3 regions of the Rhodococcus sp. OS5 genome follow, and region 2 is predicted to be linked to each of the others. Evidence: riboswitches for the same ligand, from Rfam matches in the RefSeq annotation. Region 2 holds a riboswitch; each other region holds the start of a gene.
What was found. A riboswitch is a leader RNA that binds a small molecule or an ion and turns the genes downstream of it on or off. The one in region 2 is predicted to bind S-adenosylmethionine.
Positions count from the first base shown of each region.

Region 1: linked by a shared signal. The riboswitch ahead of ACVZUB_RS03010 (aminotransferase class V-fold PLP-dependent enzyme) and the one ahead of ACVZUB_RS07280 (putative leader peptide) in region 2 are both predicted to bind S-adenosylmethionine.
Region 3: linked by a shared signal. The riboswitch ahead of ACVZUB_RS09990 (bifunctional o-acetylhomoserine/o-acetylserine sulfhydrylase) and the one ahead of ACVZUB_RS07280 (putative leader peptide) in region 2 are both predicted to bind S-adenosylmethionine.

Region 1 covers NZ_CM166368.1:643,295-645,552, forward strand. The annotation lists gene ACVZUB_RS03005 (PucR family transcriptional regulator) at 1-1,105, shown strand, start outside; SAM riboswitch class IV at 1,166-1,280, shown strand; gene ACVZUB_RS03010 (aminotransferase class V-fold PLP-dependent enzyme) at 1,334-2,258, shown strand, end outside.
Region 2 covers NZ_CM166368.1:1,552,335-1,554,592, reverse strand. The annotation lists gene ACVZUB_RS07285 (ABC transporter substrate-binding protein) at 1-684, opposite strand, end outside; gene ACVZUB_RS07280 (putative leader peptide) at 821-910, opposite strand; SAM riboswitch class I at 919-1,013, opposite strand; gene ACVZUB_RS07275 (GNAT family N-acetyltransferase) at 1,031-1,621, opposite strand; partial or broken gene ACVZUB_RS07270 (FAD-dependent oxidoreductase) at 1,630-2,258, opposite strand, start outside.
Region 3 covers NZ_CM166368.1:2,159,319-2,161,576, reverse strand. The annotation lists gene ACVZUB_RS09995 (NADP-dependent isocitrate dehydrogenase) at 1-746, opposite strand, end outside; SAM riboswitch class IV at 1,052-1,192, shown strand; gene ACVZUB_RS09990 (bifunctional o-acetylhomoserine/o-acetylserine sulfhydrylase) at 1,336-2,258, shown strand, end outside.

The DNA of each region.
Region 1 (2,258 bases), 910 kb from region 2:
CGGAGGAAGCGTCGAGAATCTTCTGTCGGTGCTACTGAACACCTTTCAGCGTTCATTCTTTCTCCTGGACACGTCCGGACGTCCGATGACCGGCGCCGACCTGTTGTCAGACGCTGATCGAGCAGCTGCCGGTATGTTGTCGGGTCGCGGGGCGCCCACCACGGTCGAATTGGGCTCCGGCGGGGTCCTGATTGCGTGCCCGGTGATGTCCGGCGCAGCCCGAGAGCCCTGGCTGGCGGTGCTGCTCCCGGTGCGTCAAAGCGTCGAAGAGGCTTCTCTCTCAGTGGTTCTCGACGTGGCCTCGTTGGCTGCCGGGCACCGACTGGCCGTTGCGCGCATGGTCGACGAGCGTGAAGCGCGCCGGCGTAGCGCGTTGCTCGGTGAACTGATCGACACGTCAGCAGACGCCACACCCGGACTGCTCCGGCGCGCACTCGACGCGGGTTGGATGCTGGACGGATGGCACATCGGCATCAAAGTCCTGGCGGTCGGTGAGGTCGACCTGGTGGCAAGACGCAGCGAGGTTGCAGATGCTCTCGCTGCCGAGGGAATCGACGCCAATGTCGTGGAACAGGCTGACGGCTGGGCGGCGTGGACGACTCTGCCAGGTGAGCCGCGACCGGAGGCGATCACCAGGATCGCCGAGTGCATCCGTGCAGCTCAGGCCAGGTTGGAACCCACGATGGAGACCTGGGTAGGTGTGGGACGCGCACACGACGGTCCGGCCGGAATCGGTTCGTCCCTGTCGGAGGCCGGGGATGCCGCTCGGCTCGCCGGTGCCCGATCTCAAACAGGTCGATTCCTGCACGTGGACCGCCTCGGGCTGGCGCAGTTGCTGCTGGCGTGGACGCGAACCGACACCTTCCAGCCTGCGGCCGCAGCATTGCTCGCACCGCTACGCGATTCCAATGGAGAGTTGCTCGAGACTCTGTCGACGTACCTCGACGAAGAATCGTCTCTGGCTCACACCGCAACCCGAATGGGGTTGCACCGCAACACCGTATCGAGTCGGATCGATAGAATTCAGCGCCTTCTCTCGGTGGATCTCGCAGATCCGGAAACGAGACTCGCGCTCCACCTTGCTTGCCGGACCATCGCGCCCTGACGGAGATCTTCGCGGCTTCGTCTTGACAAGCACGGGAGGTTCCTGCCATCCTCGTTGCCAGGTCACGAGTACCAGTGTTCAGCCCCGGCTTGCTGGTCGGCAACCCTCCTCCGCGGTGGGGTGCTCCGGGTGACGACCCGGCTGCGTTCGAAAACGAATGCGGCAAGCGCGGACTCTTCCGGGGCCATCTCCCGACGAACGAGTCCTTGAACGTGAGGATTGTCTTCGATGACTGCTGTATTGAGTGCCGACACCTGCTGCACCACCGCGATTGCCAAGGTTTCGGGTGCCGACCTGCAGGTTCCATTGGTTCAGGGTGGCGAATGCTCCTACGCCAACTTCGACTACGCCGCGAGTGCGCCGGCATTGGCCCAGGTCACCGACCGTATCGCCGAGTTGCTGCCGACATACGCCAGCGTCCACCGCGGTGCCGGCTACGCGTCCCGGATCTCCACGCTCACCTACGAGAACGCTCGTGAATCCGTTGCTCGTTTCGTGAACTGTGCCGACGATCAGGTTGTCGTCTTCACCCGGAACACCACCGATTCGCTGAACCTGCTTGCGCAGTGCGTCCCCGGCAGCACCGTCGTCCTCGACGTCGAGCATCACGCAAACCTGTTGCCGTGGAACGACGCTCGTATCGTCACCGCCGCAGACACCATCGAAGAAACGATCGAGCGTCTGATCGGTGAACTGTGCACCAAGCCTGCCGCGCTGCTCGCAATCACCGGGGCCTCCAACGTGACCGGTGAGATCCTGCCGATTGCACGTTTGGCTGACATCGCTCACCGTTGCGGCGCACGTATCCTCGTCGACGCTGCTCAGTTGGCTCCCCACCGTCGCATCGACCTGCAGGAATGCGGCGTCGACTACGTAGCGTTCTCGGGCCACAAGCTGTACGCGCCCTTCGGCGCCGGCGTTCTCGTCGGCCGCCGTGACTGGCTCGACGAAGCTCAGCCGTACCTCGCCGGCGGCGGCGCCGTGCGTGAGGTGACCATCGAATCCACCGAGTGGGCTTGCGCGCCCGCACGCCACGAGGCGGGTTCCCCCAACGTGCTCGGTGCGGCTGCCATCGCGACCGCCTGCGAAACCCTGCACGCCCTGGACTTCGACGTGATCGCCGAGCATGAGAAGGCGCTCACCGCCCAGCTCA
Region 2 (2,258 bases):
ACGCTTGGCGATCTTGACGCTCTTGTCCTGCTGCCAGTCGGTGTACACGAACGGTCCGGAGGCGATCACCGCTGCACCGGGGCAGCGCTGCTCGGATGCCAGCGCGGTGGTGGAATCGGCGAGGATTCCGAGCTGTGGCGTCGAAGTTGCTTGCAGGAACTGAACATTGGGTCCGGAGAAATTGATCTTCGCCGTGTGAGCATCTACGACGTCGGTACCGGTGTACGAGGACAGGTAACTCTTCGCCAACGACGCGTTCGGTCCCAGGTTCTTGACCGAGTCGAAGGTCTTCTTCACCGAATCCGCCGTCACCGGTGTGCCGTCACTGAAGGTGGCGTCGTCGCGAAGGACGAACGTGAAGCTAGCGGCGTCGGGGCTGATCTCCCAGCTCTTGGCGAGCCACGGGGTGATCTCTCCGGTGTCGGGATTTTGATCGGTAAGCGAATCCACCACTGTCCGAGTGACATACACGGTCTGGTTACTGCCGGCCTGGGCCGGATCGGCGCACGTCGGCGCCTGCGACAGACCGTAGCGAAGGGTTCCGCCGGACTGGGCGGGGCCTGCGTCGGCAGCACTGTCACTCCCGCTGCTGCAGCCGGCGAGGACGGTGCCGAGAACCGAGACAGCACCGATACCGGCGATTACGGTCGCGCGTTTGCGGGCACCGAATGAGGGCGAAGACACCAAGAACTCCTAAAGAGGCATGCCGAAGAGCGCACCCGTCGCCTGAGACGAAAAGGCGATCGAGCACGAATCACTTGTGAGAGAAGAGAAAACAGACTTGTCGACGACTCGCCTGAGTGTGAATGACTGACCGAGGTCAGTTGGTACAGAAAGATCCCGCGGTGCGGCACAGGTCTACGTGACGACGCGACCAGGCGGTATCGAAACCGCCTTCGACTGCCTTCATTTCGTGTTCCTCCATCGGTCCTGGCGGTAGCACCCGCACCCGATCACTCGGGGGGTTGCTGCGACTTCAATGAGCCAGGTCTCTCGGTCGCTCTGGATGGTCGTTCGCAAGTGTACGAGGTCAAACCCGGGTGTTGTCAACCCGGTCGGTAGGAATTGCTGCTCGAGTCACATTTTCGAGGACCCGAAGTTGTTTCTCGAACGGGTGGATGCCCACCTCTTCGGGCGAGAGTGAAGCGTCGTAAAGCGGTGTGTATCCACTGGACAGATACAGCGCGACGGCCTCCGGCTGCCGAGGACCCGTCGTGAGAAACACACGGTTGTATCCACGAAGTTCGATCTCTCGTTCCAACTCGCGAACGACGGCCTTGCCGAGGCCGCGCTTCCGATAGTCGACCGATGTCCAGATTCTCTTCAGTTCGGCAGTGGTGGAATCGAATTGACGAAACGCACCGCCGGCGATCGGCAGACCGTCGTGGGTGAGCACCAGAAGCGCACCCTGCGGATAGGCAAATTCTTCTGCCGGATACGTCGTGAGATCCTCGAGCATCGCTTCGCGAGTCCCGCCGTAACGCGAACTGTATTCGAGTGCCAACTCTGCGATCAGTGGAGCTGCCAGGGGATCGTCCTGCGATACCGAATAGACCTCTACCGCTCCGATACCCTCGAGCTGCCGAGTTCCGAGCTCCAGTGCCACAACACTTTCCTCCATGAATCTGGTCAACGCTCCCCCAGCCTGAAAACTTCCGGAGCGAGGGTGGTTCCGTCGACGAGGTCCGCCACAAGTTCACCCAAGGCCGGACCGAACTTGAACCCATGCCCCGAGAACCCCGCCGCCACTGTGACGGCGCCGACTCGGTCGATGACGAAGTTACTGTCCGGCGTGCTCGTGTACTTGGCAGGTGAGCGACTCGACACGGGTGGAATCGACACCGGGCAACCACGACTCGGCGTACTGGGCCAATCGCCGCTCTCCGTCGACGTCAGGGGTGTAGTCACGGGTCTGCGGAGTCACCACCGGCCCGGTCGCGTGTTCGCCGATCTTGATCCCGTCCTCGGAACCAAGCCCGTAGATCCCCGCGGTCTCCAATTCTGCGCCGGTGTGGTGAACGAAACTCGGCCACTCGACTCCGGGATCGAGCGGTGCGAAGTGTGCTGGTTGTTCCTGTGTCGTGCGCAGTGTCGGCAATACGATCTCGGAGCCGAGACCGCTGTCTGCGATCAGGTCCGCAGTCCACGCACCGGCCGCGATCACGACCTGACGAGCTGCGAGCGTTCCACTGTCCGTCACCACGTCCACGCCGTAGGACGCTCGCGCGAGTGCCAACACCCGAACATCGTGACGGACC
Region 3 (2,258 bases), 610 kb from region 2:
CGGTGCTCGTAGGTCAGACCTGCAGCATCGAACTCAGCCTTGAACTCGGTCTCGTAGACGTGCTGGAAGATGTCCTTGAAGGCACCGTCGTACGCCTTGAGAATGGTGTTCTTGGTGGACAGGTACACCGGGTAGTTCTGCTGCAGTCCGTAGGTGAGCGACGCGCGAGCGAAGTCACGGATGGACGTGGTGAAGTTGTACTGCCCCTGGACGACGCCGCCCTCTTCGGGGAAGTTGACCAGTTCGTGCTCGATCGGTGCGCTGCCGTCCTCAGGCGTGTAGGTGATCATCACCTTGCCGGGGCCGGGGACCTTGAAGTCTGTGGCGCGGTACTGGTCGCCGAATGCGTGACGGCCGATGATGATCGGCTTGGTCCAGCCCGGAACGAGTCGCGGAACGTTGGAGATGATGATCGGTGCGCGGAAGATCGTGCCGCCGAGAATGTTGCGGATCGTTCCGTTCGGGGAACGCCACATCTTCTTGAGACCGAATTCCTCGACACGTGCCTCGTCCGGCGTGATCGTGGCGCATTTGACGCCGACGCCGTGCTTCTGGATCGCGTGCGCTGCGTCGATGGTGACCTGGTCGTCGGTCTCGTCGCGGTACTCGATACCGAGGTCGTAGTACTCGAGGTTCACATCGAGATACGGATGGATCAACTTGTCTTTGATGAACTGCCAGATAATGCGCGTCATCTCATCGCCGTCGAGTTCGACGACGGTGCCCTCAACCTTGATTTTGGACATGGGTGCTTCGCGTCCTCCTAGGAAGTTTCCCTGGTTACACGGTTGCGGTCACACTTTGTGAGTGGGTCCGCGAACGGTTCGATTATCAAACCTAGACGGTGTGGACTGATCTCGGGAGATGAGTCCCAAACAAGACAAGCGTACTGCTAACCCGTGAGGCCGCAACCGGCAGGTCCACTCATCGGTCTCTACTCGCGAGTAACTTTTGCCTGCTAGTGGGCTGCGTCGCTCTGCCTCGCGTGCGGTTGCGGCTCACATTTCGCCCCGTGTCAGGACTGCGCTCACTTCCCGGTAGAATCCGACTTGGTCATGAGTGCCAGCGTCAAGCCCCGGCTCGCTGGACGGCAACCCTCCAACCGCGGTGGGGTGCCCCGGGTGATGACCAGGTTTCCCGACGTGGATCTGCTCGCGCAGTTCCACCGCAATTCGGGTGACAAGCGCGGGTCCGACAGGGACGGACCCCAGACCGGGCCGAGCCCCACGGAGGTATTTCAGTATGTGTCGCACTTGTAGATAGACCCCAGCACGGGGCGGCGATCATTCGCCCCCGTCCGACATCTATCCGTCAGACCACTGGAGTGAACAAATCATGACCGACAACACAGCCGACGCCGCAGCAACTTCGGATCCGACCGCGAACTGGTCGTTCGAGACCAAGCAGGTGCACGCCGGACAAACAGCGGACACCGCCACCAATGCGCGCGCTCTGCCGATCTACCAGACCACCAGCTACGTCTTCGACAGCACCGATCACGCTGCTGCACTGTTCGGCCTCGCCGAGCCGGGCAACATCTACACGCGGATCATGAATCCCACACAGGACGCCGTCGAGCAGCGCATCGCTGCCCTCGAAGGCGGAGTCGCCGCACTCCTCCTCTCCTCGGGTCAGGCCGCCGAGACCATCGCGATCCTCAACATCGCCGAGGCCGGCGACCACATCGTCTCCAGCCCGTACCTGTACGGCGGCACGTACAACCTCCTGCACTACACCCTTCGCAAGCTGGGTATCGAAGTCACGTTCGTCGAGGATCCCGACAATCTCGAGCAGTGGCGCGAAGCCATTCGCCCGAATACGAAGGCGTTCTACGGCGAAACGATCGCCAATCCGAAGAACCACATCCTCGACCTACCCGGTATCTCGTCACTGGCCCACGAGAACGGTCTTCCGTTGATCGTGGACAACACAGTCGCGACGCCGTACCTGCTTCGCCCACTCGAACACGGCGCCGACATCGTCGTTCACTCCGCCACCAAATACCTTGGTGGACACGGCACCGCGATCGCCGGCGTCATCGTCGACGGTGGCACTTTCGACTGGACGCAGGGTCGCCACACGAACTTCACGACGCCTGATCCCAGCTACCACGGCGTCACCTTCGCGGACCTCGGCGCGCCGGCGTTCGCACTCAAGGCCCGCGTCCAACTGCTGCGCGATCTCGGTTCCGCCGTGGCGCCGTTCAACGCGTTCCTCATCGCGCAGGGTATCGAAACCTTGAGCCTGCGCATCGAGCG